DNA from 4 places in the Pseudoalteromonas sp. 2CM36K genome. Region 2 is predicted to be linked to each of the others. Evidence: predicted binding sites of a transcription regulator. Region 2 holds the regulator's gene; each other region holds the start of a gene.

Evidence for each region. The regulator LexA, encoded in region 2, represses DNA repair genes until DNA is damaged. The targets are predictions, from matches to a motif close to TACTGTATNNNNATACAGTA.
Region 1: the regulator LexA is predicted to act here: its motif matches at 1,531-1,550, upstream of uvrD (DNA helicase II).
Region 3: the regulator LexA is predicted to act here: its motif matches at 1,920-1,939, upstream of MTN97_RS02145 (exonuclease domain-containing protein).
Region 4: the regulator LexA is predicted to act here: its motif matches at 1,900-1,919, upstream of MTN97_RS04035 (SulA-like leucine-rich domain-containing protein).

Annotation. Positions count from the first base shown of each region.
Region 1 is NZ_JALNTK010000013.1:106,968-110,179, reverse strand. It holds gene uvrD (DNA helicase II) at 1-1,466, opposite strand, end outside; gene MTN97_RS09890 (hypothetical protein) at 1,782-2,006, shown strand; gene MTN97_RS09885 (YacL family protein) at 2,119-2,487, shown strand; gene MTN97_RS09880 (dUTP diphosphatase) at 2,540-3,160, shown strand; gene yrfG (GMP/IMP nucleotidase) at 3,153-3,212, opposite strand, start outside.
Region 2 is NZ_JALNTK010000017.1:29,816-33,027, reverse strand. It holds gene coxB (cytochrome c oxidase subunit II) at 1-793, opposite strand, end outside; gene lexA (transcriptional repressor LexA) at 1,287-1,904, opposite strand; gene MTN97_RS11660 (PaaI family thioesterase) at 2,103-2,546, shown strand; gene MTN97_RS11655 (hypothetical protein) at 2,576-2,956, opposite strand; gene MTN97_RS11650 (endonuclease) at 3,209-3,212, shown strand, end outside.
Region 3 is NZ_JALNTK010000003.1:14,149-17,360, reverse strand. It holds gene MTN97_RS17840 (OmpP1/FadL family transporter) at 1-129, opposite strand, end outside; gene MTN97_RS02150 (sugar porter family MFS transporter) at 332-1,756, opposite strand; gene MTN97_RS02145 (exonuclease domain-containing protein) at 1,952-3,212, shown strand, end outside.
Region 4 is NZ_JALNTK010000004.1:184,341-187,552, forward strand. It holds gene MTN97_RS04025 (NCS2 family permease) at 1-1,041, opposite strand, end outside; gene MTN97_RS04030 (sel1 repeat family protein) at 1,160-1,621, shown strand; gene MTN97_RS04035 (SulA-like leucine-rich domain-containing protein) at 1,945-2,379, shown strand; gene MTN97_RS04040 (YchJ family protein) at 2,419-2,895, shown strand; gene MTN97_RS04045 (DUF6172 family protein) at 2,963-3,212, opposite strand, start outside.

The sequences.
Region 1 (3,212 bases), on a different contig from region 2:
ATTAACCCTGAGGTTTGAATGGCATATTTAGCTTGCTCATGCAGCGTTAAGTCACTAATTTTATCTTCAATATGCTCAATAAGTTCGACAAACTTGGCAACCGCTCCAGAAGCGCGACCCGATAAATGCTGTTGCTCTACAATGGCTTTAGCAGCATACCAAAGCGGCAAAGATTCAGCGCGAGCGCAGTCACGTATATGGCTTAATGTTTTATCGCCAATGCCGCGGGCGGGCGTATTAATAACACGCTCAAATGCCGCATCATCTTGGCGGTTACCCACTAAGCGTAAGTATGAAAGAGCATCTTTAATTTCTTGGCGTTCGAAGAATCGCATACCGCCATAAATTCGGTATTTTAAACCTTCTTGTAGCATCGCTTCTTCAAGTACCCGTGATTGCGCATTACTACGATATAAAATAGCCGCATCTTGTAGTGCGTTACCAGCATTAAGCCAGCTACGTAATTTGCTACTCACAAAGCGCGCTTCATCTAGCTCATTAAAAGCAGCATAAATAGAGATAGGTTCACCGTCGTTACCGTCGGTCCATAAACTTTTACCCATTCGCTCGGAGTTATTTTGAATTAACGCGTTTGAGGCTTTAAGAATAGTGGCAGTCGAGCGATAGTTTTGCTCAAGGCGAATCGTCTCTGCGTCAAAATCAGTTAAAAAGCGTTTAATGTTTTCTATTTTTGCGCCGCGCCAACCATAAATACTTTGGTCATCATCGCCTACAATCATGATACTGCTGGTATCGCCCGCAAGTAGTTTTAACCACGTATATTGAATGGTGTTGGTATCTTGAAACTCGTCTACAAGCATGTGCGCAAAGCGCTGCTGATAATGACGCAGCAAGGTTGGGTTATTTTTAAGAACCTCATAGCTACGTAGTAATATTTCTGCAAAATCAACTAGGCCCGCTCTATCACAAGCTTCTTGATAGGCCGCGTAAACACGCAGCATCATTTGCTCGTTAATATCGTATGCCTGAATATCTTTAGGGCGCAGAGCTTCATCTTTTTTAGCGCTTATATACCAACCAAACTGTTTAGCAGGCCATTTTTTGTCATCAATATTCATTGATTTTAATAGGCGCTTGATCATTCTTAGCTGATCATCAGAATCTAAAATTTGAAAGGCTTCTGGTAGGTTTGCTTCACGGTGATGAGCGCGCAAAATACGATGTGATAAACCATGGAATGTACCAATCCACATACCACCGACTGGTGCTTTTAAGGTTTCTTCTACTCGCGTGCGCATTTCTTTAGCGGCTTTATTAGTAAAGGTAACCGCAAAAATACTATAAGCAGAAGCTTGCTCAACCTGCATTAACCACGCTATACGATGAACTAAAACACGTGTTTTACCCGAACCAGCACCTGCTAATACCAGCATGTTTTGTAGTGGGGCTGCAACGGCATCGCGTTGTTTGTCATTTAAGCCATCGAGTAATTCAGAAACGTCCATCGTTACGCCTTTTCAATCAATAATGGGGGCAGTATAACAGGTGTTTTTGTTAGGCTAAATAAAATACTGTTTTTATAAACAGCTATTTATAAAATACGTATTTAAGTTGTTGAATAGTTAACAGTATAAACTGAGCAAGTAATTAAAATACCTATTTAAAATTGCTAATTTGACCTATTTTTGGCAAAAAATACTAAACTGATAAATTCGTAATAATTTAACTACATGATTTGTAAGCTTTAATAAATTGGCATAAAGTGTGTAAGTATAAATAATAAGTACAAATACAAAATTAATTAAACTACAGAGGTGAGTATGTCTCAACAAGGTTCTGGCGGTAACGTAATCGCAGCATTATGTAATATTTTCTTCCCCGGTTTAGGGCAGTTGGTGCAGGGCCGTATTTTAGCGGCACTTGTTTTTGCAATTCTGGTTTTTGGCGGTTATGCGCTATGGTTTTTAGTTGTTCCAGCCGTAATCGGTGCCGTGTTCCATTTATGGGCAATTATTGATGCTGCACGCTATCGCTCAGGCGGTTAGCTATATTGATGATACTAAATAGCGCCTTATGGCGCTATTTTTGTATCTGGCTTTCATTATTCATAGCTGATTAGGTTATAATCTGTTGCATTGACAGTACTGGAATAAAGTTATGGAATACCAATTTATTCGCGACCCTATTAGTGGGTTAAGAATTAAAATAAGCAGCGAACATGCCCTAATTGGCCGCTGGTTAAACGAAGAAATTGGCAAAGAAAAAGTCGCGATGGTACAAGCACTTATTAGCTCGGTGAGTTCAAGCTTTGAACCGTTAACACTTAAAGGCCACGAAATTGACCTAATTCTTTCTAAAGATGAAGCATTATTCGAAGCGCATGCGTTGCATCAAGATAACGAAGATATATTAGCCTACCAAGATGATGAACTCATGCTGGAAGAGAATGATTTAAGCAGTGGTTGTGGTTTTGAAGACTTTGTTGACCTGATCAACTCATGGCATGAGTTTTCGGCTGGTCGTTAAGTTATATTATCTGTATTATTACCCTAATTATAAATCCAACAGTGGAACCAGTATGTCTGCGAATTTAAACAAACTAGTTGTTATGCTAGAAATGCAAAATGCCATGAATACCAAAGTACATGAGCAATGGTTTAGTCAAGGCTTTGAGTGGTATAGAGCTATTTGGGTTGAATGTGCAGAAATGCTGGATCATTACGGTTGGAAATGGTGGAAAAAACAAACGCCAGATACTGAACAAGTAATTTTAGAGCTGGTTGATATTTTTCATTTTGGTTTATCGCTACGTATCGACGGTAAGACCAGCTACGAGCAAATCGCTACGCAGCTACAAACTCAAATGAGCGCCCCACAACAAGGTGATGACTTCAAACAAACCCTTGAGCTATTAGCGGCCAGTGCGGTTGCCAATAAAACCTTTAATGCGGCTGCTTTTGCCGGTTGTATGGCACAAATCGGTATGGATATTGATGATTTATATCGTGGCTATGTGGGTAAAAATACGCTGAACTTCTTCCGTCAGGATCATGGTTACAAAGAGGGTAGCTACATTAAAGTGTGGCATGGCAAAGAAGATAACGAACACTTAGTTGAAGTAGTTAAAAGCCTTGATACTGAGCATGTAGATTTTGCAAAACAGGTATATCAAGGCCTAGTAGCGCGTTACCCTAAATAAGCTTACGGTAATCGGTGACGCTTAAGTAATCGGCTATTACATTATGCGGTTG
Region 2 (3,212 bases):
CGTCTGCCTCAGCTGCTTTTTGTTTGGCTTGTTTAGCCTCTGCTAACCACGTTTTAAAGTCTTCTTCTGTTTTAGCTTCTACTACAACAGGCATAAAACCATGATCTTTACCGCAAAGCTCTGCACACTGCCCACGGTAAGTACCGACCTCATTAATATTAGTCCATGTTTCGTTAATAAACCCAGGGTTTGCATCTTTTTTAACGGCAAAGTCAGGCACCCACCATGAGTGAATAACATCATCTGAAGTCATTAAAAAACGTACTTTTTGATTAATTGGTAGTACCAGCGGTTTATCGACCTCGAGTAAATAGTTCGGGTTTTTATCAGCAAGATTGGTTATTTCATTTTGAGGGGTAGCTAGCATGGAATAAAACTCAACGTCCTCCCCCATATACTCGTAATGCCACTTCCACTGTGAGCCTGTAATTTTAATGGTGAGATCAGCTTTGCTGGCATCCTCCATGGCAATTAAGGTTTTAGTCGCAGGAATGGCCATAACAATTAATATGACAAAAGGGATCGCAGTCCACAGTATTTCTACTTTGGTGCTTTCATGGAATTGGGCAGGGACAGCCCCTTTAGATTTGCGATGATGAATGAGTGCCCAAAACATAATGGCAAACACGATCACCCCAATCACACAACATATTAAAAAAATAGTCATGTGCAGTTGGTATACATTATTACTTATATCGGTTACGCCTTTACGCATATTATATTGGCTATTAGCAAGCACATTCTGCGAAAAAACAAACAATATAAGCCACAAGGAAGAACTCAGCTTACCCATGTGACGGCTCCTTTGATGCTATTGCTGACGCAAAGCGAAGAGGCATACGGCTTAAACGCCTATTCGTTATTTTTATTTTTTATAAGGGTGCTGGATTTAGTAAATGTGTGTTCTCAAAACGACTAAGCTGTGAGTTATTTTTATTCCAGCTCTTTAATAACTAGTTAAAAAATAAACAATAAGCAAGGTGAGTATGAAAAATAGACAAGGTGAATTTTTTAAAATGCGCAGTTAAAAAATAGCAACCAGTCAGGCAATTAATCTAAGAGTCAGGTTTAGTAGGGGGTGTATTGAAATTACAGGATAGAAATATAAAAAAATTGTTAACTTAAAAAAGCAGAGTAAATTTGTTTATTTATAAAGTATTTAGTGATTTTATTTATGATAGGGGGAGCACTTAACATCATATAGTCATACATTTGATAAGTTAGACATTGTGCTGCTAACAAACCCAGCGCCTAATCACCATTAAGCGCTAAATTATGCTTTAATACTACATCCAGTCAGCGTTACGAATAACACCTACCGCTAAGCCTTCAATATTGAACGACTCATTTTCTAAATCGACCTCAATAGCTGAAAACTCATCATTTTCAGCATGTAAGAGTACTTTTCTGCCCGCTTTTTCTAAACGCTTCACGGTTACATCGTCGTCAACACGGGCAACAATAACTTGTCCATTTTCGGCAACTTGGGTTTTATGCACAGCAAGTAAATCACCATCCATAATACCAATATCTTTCATACTCATACCGTTAACACGCAATAAAAAATCGGCCGCAGGTTTAAACATTAAAGGGTCAATTTTACAGTGGCTTTCTACATGCTGTTGCGCCAATATTGGCTCACCGGCAGCCACCCTGCCAATTAAAGGTAAGCCTAACTGCTCTGGCTCCTCTTCTTCAACAAGCTGAATTCCGCGACTCGCGCCTGGCTTCATTTTAATAACACCTTTTTTGGCCAATGCTTTTAAGTGTTCTTCTGCAGCATTTGCACTTTTAAAACCCAGTGTTTGTGCAATTTCGGCACGTGTAGGAGGCATACCAGTGTCTTTAATAAACACTTTAATGAGTTCGAGTATTTGCGCTTGGCGTTTCGTTAATGGTCGCATACAACTGGTTTTCCATACAGTACAATTAACTGTGAGTATATACAGTTATTTAAAAATCGCAAATATAAATTAATGCCTTATATTCTGTTATCATCAAACAATAACCTACTTTAAAAGCAGGGTAATAAATGTAATTATTAGCAACGCATTATCATATTAATAAATTTTAATTCTCGATTACTTATCCAAGGAGCTAGCATGAGTATTTGGCATCAACCGATTACATTAGAGTTTTGTAAGCAATTAGATCAAGGTATTACAGGCCAAGGGACACTCATGAAAACCATGGGAATAGAGATCAGTGAAATTGGTGATGACTACTTAGTGGCAACTATGCCGGCAATTCCAGAGCATCATAACCCTATGGGTATCGTTCATGGTGGTGCAAATGTGGTACTTGCTGAAACAGTAGCAAGTTATGCCGCTAATTTTGTGGTTGATTTCAATCGGTTTTATTGTGTTGGCCAAGAGATCAGTGCAAGTCATTTAAAGGCATCACGCAATGGCACATTAACGGCCACAGCGAGAGCTTATCATATCGGCAAACGCAGCTCGGTTTGGGATATTAAAATAACCAATAGCCGCAATGAGCTTTGCTGCGTATCACGTATGACCGCAGCCGTAGTAGAGCGAAAAGGCTAGTAAATCTGTTAACCAAGGTTGAGGTTAAATTACTTTTCGAGAGGGTAAATAGTAATTTCCACGCCTGCACCAATTGCAGATATACGTAACAAGGTATCTGCATGTAAAGCTTGGTTAAAGCATTTTGGCGAAGTGCCAGACTCAAAACCCATATCGAATGTTCTGCGTGAACAACTCAACCATTGCTTTAATGCATTGCGTGAACACGACTCGATTAACTCGCACAAGTGATTAATCGCTTTATCTGGCGTGGTTATTTCACCTGCAACCTCAATGCGAGCAAGTTGACGGTATTCGTCTTTATCATAATGTAAAATAGTTGCGACCTTTTTTAAATCAGCAACTAATACGCTAATATCTTGCTTTGACTCAAGCTCTAGATCTACATTTAAAAATTGAATTTCCGACATTATCTCGTTTTTACCCTCTATTAATCTCATTGCAAACTTTAACGCAGTTTTACCGTTATACCAAATCAACAACGCAGGAATCACTGCATTAACGCGTTTTTAGCGTTAGCCTCTGAATATTACCCACTATTTACTCCTAAAAAACGCCCTACACAAAATACGCAAATTAAAATTAAAGCATGCCGGCGGCGGTTTACTTTTTTATTCTAGGCCTTAAACTAGCCGCTCCTGTAGTTCACGTATGTGATGGATATGA
Region 3 (3,212 bases), on a different contig from region 2:
TACACCAGCACCTGCCATGCCTTTGTGAGTCATACCGTAGCCATGAGTAAAATAGCCATTCGTTGCAAATACATTAAATGTGCTTAACGCAGAGGTGAAAATAAGGCCCGAGAGTAACTGTTTTTTCATTTAAATTGAGACTAAGTAGAGAAAGTTGGCGAACAATAGCTAACTTTTTATATTCTAAAAAAGAACTTTAAAAGATTATATATACTAAAAAGCATATTGTTTGTGGATGAGGAACAAGCAAATAAAAGGGCTTACAAAGGAGAGATAAATACGTTGGAGTAAAATAGCATTTTTAAGCGCTATTTTACTCCAGCCAAGTAATTTACATTGACTCTAATTTCATACCGCGTGTCTCTTTAATGTATTTAACCACAAAGAACACACTAATAAACGCCGAGAGAGTGTAAAAGCCATAGGCGCCTGCTAAACCAATACTACCTAGCATAATCGGGAAGGTCATAGTAATAGCAAAGTTAGCTATCCACTGCGCACTGGCAGCAACTGCAAGCGCTGCACCACGGATGCGGTTATTAAACATTTCGCCAAGCAGTACCCACACAATTGGGCCCCAGCTTAAACCAAAAAATACCACAAACAGGTTAGCCATTATTAAAGCAAAGGTACCCATATTTTCGCTAAGTGCTAACTTGCCCGCTTCATCAAGGCCTGCACTGCCAAAGGTGTAGGTAAGTGCACTTAAACTAATAAACATACCTATACTACCTACCAATAATAGTGGCTTACGTCCCACTTTATCAACTAAAGCAATGGCAATAAAGGTCGATAAAATATTAGTGGTACCCGCAAGCACGTTTATAAACAGTGATTGTGATTCGTCAAAACCAGCGGCTTGCCAAAGCTCTGAACCGTAATAAAATACCACGTTAATACCAACAAATTGTTGAAACACTGACAAGGCCACACCCACCCAAACAATAGGGTGTACCTTTTTACTGCCATCGATAAATAAATCGCGAATACTTGGTTTTTTATCGCTTTGCAGAGACTGCTTTACGTCATTGATTTGCGCATCAGCATCATCGTCTGAAATTTTATTAAATACAGTTTTAGCGTGTTTAAGCTTGCCTTGTGCAACTAAGTAGCGCGGTGACTCAGGGATAAACAAGACCCCAATTAAAAATAAGCCTGCAGGAACCAGTTCAGCCCAAAACATCCAGCGCCATGCAGCTAAGTCTAACAGTAAAATACCCTCGGCACCGCCTGCGGCATTAGCAATTAGGTAGTTACTTAAAAAGGCAGCAAACAGACCCAGCACAATAGCAAGCTGCTGCAGTGTTGCTAAACGGCCGCGTAAGCTGGCAGGTGCTACTTCTGCAATATAAGCCGGCGCTAAAACAGATGCCGCACCTATACCTAATCCACCAAATAAGCGGTAAAAAATAAACTCAGCTGAGCTATCAGCAATGCCAGAGCCAAATGCACTGATAGCAAATATAAGTGCAGTGACAATCATAATAGCGCGACGGCCAAATTTGTCAGCTAATGGGCCAGCAGCTAAAGCACCCAGCGCACAACCAAGTAAAACAGAGGCAACATTAAACCCTGTTGCTACACTGCTTGAGTTAAATGTATTACCTAATGCCGATACGGTGCCATTTATAACGCCTGAATCAAAACCAAATAAAAAGCCACCAATGGCGGCAACAGCCGATATAAAAATAACGTATAAAAGTGAGCACTTTGTCTGTGCGCTTTGCTCACCTTTAGCTGCATGCTGTGTTGTCATGTTGTTCAATCCTAATTTTTATTATGTGTAATGAAGTTAAAGTACCACTAATAATTTGCGGGCAACCTTAGCACAGAGTAATCACGCTAAAAAAGATATTTCAATAGTAATACGTATGCATAAAAAATTTTTATTGGGTTGATAAAAATAATGAGATGCTAGATACTGTTTTTATATACAGTGCAGGCGGTTTTTATGAGAAAAGAGTTACCAGCAAAATATTATTTGGCACATTTTAAAGAGCTAATAGGCTTTGTGAGTGATAAATGTATGCATTTACTTGAGCAAAAGCACATTACATTTATTAATAAAATAAACACACTCGACGAGCAAAGCCAATGCATGCTAGCACGTATCTATTCTCGTAAACCTTATTTAGTGCAAGCTCAGTCATTAAACTATGAAGAGATTATTTCGCCTTATCAGGCACTTTTTAATTTAAAAACAGCTGGGTTAGTCTGTGAACCCTCACAAGCAGACGCTAAGCAACTGCTTAGTCATTTAACAAAGCCGGCCTTAATTGAGTTGTTAGCTCAACAAGAGCTGCCACCATTATTTAAAAAAAGTGCGGCTAAAAGTTGTTTAGTTGAAGTCGCTATTTCATTTTTTGAATCTAAGCCAGAGCGTCTTTCGCATTTGTATAATCAGTACGTGATCAATAATAGAGAAGAGTATTACGAGTATTTTGAATTTTTGTATCTTGGCAGGCTCAGTGCCGGTGATGTTAATCATCAAAACCGGTTTGTACTAAGAGATTTAGGGGTAACTCCTGTTAGGCAAGGGCATAATGAAAGTTTGTCTCGCTTTGACTCAATTGAGGAAGCGCAATCTAACTATGTGTTAAACCGTTTTCGGTTAGCTGTTAAAAACGCGAAAGATGACAATGAAAATGAGACGCTAGCAAAACAGTTAATAAATGAATTAGCAGTAGGAGTTATAGCTCGAGAGCTAAAGAATAAGTTATTGGTCATACTTTATAAGCAACTAAAAACAACTAACCCTGTATTAGCGTTTGATGTACTTAATGCCTGCGAAGACGATGCGCACGCACTAGAAATTCAAATAAGAGAGCAATACCGTTTAGGCAATAAAGAATGGGTAAAGGCGCAACTTGAGAAAATTATAGAAAATCCGCTCACCGATGAGTTATTGTACTTTGCGGATGACTTTTTAATGCGAAAATTTAACAAGCAAACACGCTCACGGCTTAGTGAAATGTTAGCCAGTACACGCTGTATTATAGAAGTTGATGAGCTTTACCGTGGCGATGTTGAGTTAGGTGTAAGTGAGCACTACACTCGTCAAGGCAAACACGTTTTTTATACTGAAAATACGTTGTGGCAAAGCTTATTTGCGCTGGTTTTTTGGCAAGAGCTCTTTATTGAAACCCCAACACCACCTTGTAACGAATTTGATATTTTCCCGCAAGCGTTAAAAACAGACACATTTTATATAA
Region 4 (3,212 bases), on a different contig from region 2:
TCCCGCGGTTGCGTATGCAGGAACCATTTGAGCTAAAGGCGCAAAAAACATCATCAGTAAAAAGCAGCAACCCACAACCACAGCGGTCAAACCAGTTCGACCACCAACAGATACACCTGCAACAGACTCAATGTATGACGTGGTTGTTGAAGTACCGAGCATTGCACCTGCAATGGTAGCTGTGCTGTCGGCGCTTAATGCACGACCTAAACGCGGCATATTACCGTTTTTATCTGCTAAACCAGCTTTCTGAGTTACCGCAACTAACGTGCCTGAGGTATCAAACAAATCAACGAATAAAAACGCAAAAATAACACTCAACATCGACAGTTCAAACGCGGCACTAAAGTCCAGTTGCATAAAGGTCGGCATGATAGAAGGTGGCATTGCAATAACACCATGATACTCCACTAACCCCATAGACACAGCAATCGCGGTGACTAGTAAAATACTGATCAGTACGCCACTTTTAAAATCGCGATAAAGCAGTGCAGCAATAACAAAAAAGCTGAAAATAGCCAATAAAGGACCAGGCGAGGTAATATCACCCAACTGCACCAGTGTTGCAGGACTTGATACAATAATACCGGCGCTTTTAAGTGCGATGAGAGCTAAAAATGCGCCAATACCCGTTGCTATTGCTTGCTTGAGCACCAGAGGGATTGCATTAATAATCCACTCTCGCACCTTAAATAAGCTTAGAATTAAAAATATACACCCTGACATAAATACCGCACCCAACGCAGCTTGCCAGCTATAACCCATACCTAATACAACACCATAGGTAAAAAATGCATTTAATCCCATACCCGGTGCCAATGCCAGTGGGTAATTGGCCCACAAACCCATAATAAAACACCCTATTGCAGCTGCAATACAGGTGGCAACAAAGGCAGCACCTTGGTCCATACCCGCTTCAGCAAGCATAGCTGGGTTAACGAATACGATATAAACCATCGTAATAAATGTAGTCATACCGGCAATACATTCACGGCGAACCGAAGAATCATTTGCACGGATTTTGAATAAGGCTTCGAGCATAATAAACTTATGGTTGTAAAAAGTGGCGAGATTTTAGCATAAAAATAACTTTTTACAGGACATTTTACCTTGCTATATACTAAACTAGCTAAGTGATTAAAATAACAAACGAAGTAGCATGATCAAAACGACACCCAGTGGCCAAGACTTAGAGCAACAATTAGACAACATTCTTTCTTTTGTAACGCAACCAAGCGATGCAAATCTCCCTGCGAACTCTAAAAACACCGATCAAGACACATTAAATAAAGCCCTTTATTACCTTAAAAATGAACAAGGCGCCTTAGCCGCAAAATGGATGCGTTTGGCAGCAATGGCAGGAAATTATCGCGCGCAGTTTTATTTAGGGCTGTTTTTTATAAAAGGACAAGGTGTGCCGCAAAGTGTATTTCATGGTGCTGCGTGGCTTAGCTTAGCCGGTAGTCAAGGCTATGAACCTGCCATAGAAGCAATGAGCGATATACGAAAACATATTAGTACCAAACGACTTAAAGATGCTCAATGCTACGCAGCCAGCCTGTATGAACAAATTCACCAGTTACAATTCTCACATTTGATTCCTCCTAGTAGCGAAAAATAATTTCACTGCCCAGCAACTCATTTCATCTGTAAATTAATTAAGCATTTATAGCCAAAACAAGCACGCTTAATTAATTTAAACTACTGTATACCCCCTGTTCATCTGTATTTATTTGTTCCCAGCCTTAAAATTAATTCTGTGGGCATTAACTTTCAATAAAAATTAAACCATTGTTGTATATAGATTATTTATATATTTATAGTAACTGTCGCGTTTTAAGATGAATAACTGTACAAAAAAATAGCAAAAAAACACTTGCACCAAACAACTGTATAAACTACTGTATGAATGTACTGTATAAAAACCCAGTGAGTGAGAAGATTATGTTACAGCCAATTACCGTAAGAACAGTTAAAAGCTATCAACAAGATGACCAATCAGATTGTGTTAACGTTGTACAAATTGAAGATGAAATTTCAGCAACGTTTGAGTTATTAAAAGTATTACACCAATACAACAGCCTAAACGCATGGACACTGTTAATAGCACCAGATAACGTACCGAGCAAAGCGCTACTTGATTCATGCTCAATTGATACCAGTAAATTACTGGTTATTCGTCAAAAACATTTAGTTAATTTAGAGTATGTTTTAAGTTCTGCACTTCACAATGGAAATTTTGCCGCGGTGATCACCTGGACTGACATAATAAATAACCAACAACTGTCGCAGTTATCATTAAACTTGAGCCATACGCGCACTAAGTTGTATTGCTTTAGCAAAAAAAGCGCTCATTCTGAGATTTCACTTACGCAATAAGCTTGATAAACTAGCGTTTTAATACACAGTACATTTATCATGACTCCTAACGCCCTATTATGTTTTTGTGGCAGTCAGCAACCTTATGCTGATTGCTGCGAGCCTTTTCATTTAAAAACCAAACAGCCACACACACCAGAGCAACTTATGCGTGCACGCTACAGTGCTTATGCTGTTAAAAACGCGGTTTTTGTTCGTGAAAGTTATGCAAAAGAAAAACAAGCTGAAAACTCAATTTCAGAAATTAAAGATTTTGCAAATAGTTGCCGTTTTATAAACTTAACCATATTAGACTCTGGTTATAATGATGAAACAGGGTTTGTTACATTTAAAGCTCACTACTTTTATCAAGATTTATATTGCGAGTTGGCAGAAAATTCAAGGTTTATTAAAGAAGATGGACAATGGCGATACCTTGATGGTGAGATTACACCGGTTGCCGATATTAAAGTAAAACGTAATGATACGTGCCCTTGCGGCAGTAATAAAAAGTATAAAAAGTGTCATAGTGTATAAATAACAGCTACAAAAAATGGGCCACAAGGCCCATTTTCAAAAACTACACTAAACGCAAATTAGCGTTTTACTCGCCATCATCTTCATCGAAATCTTGACGCTGTGCAGGTCTTGCTAAAATCTCTAAGTAAAAAGAAGTTAAACCTTGCTTTTCAATTTCACTGATGTGATTGTTAATTTCAGCAACGTGAACCACTTGGGCTTCTTCAACCGTGTTACCAAACTTACAATCAAATGCCCAGTAGTCGGCATCAACAGGTAAAGTTTTATTACGTTCTCTTTTCAAATATTTTTTCACTTCATGCTTTGCAGCATCA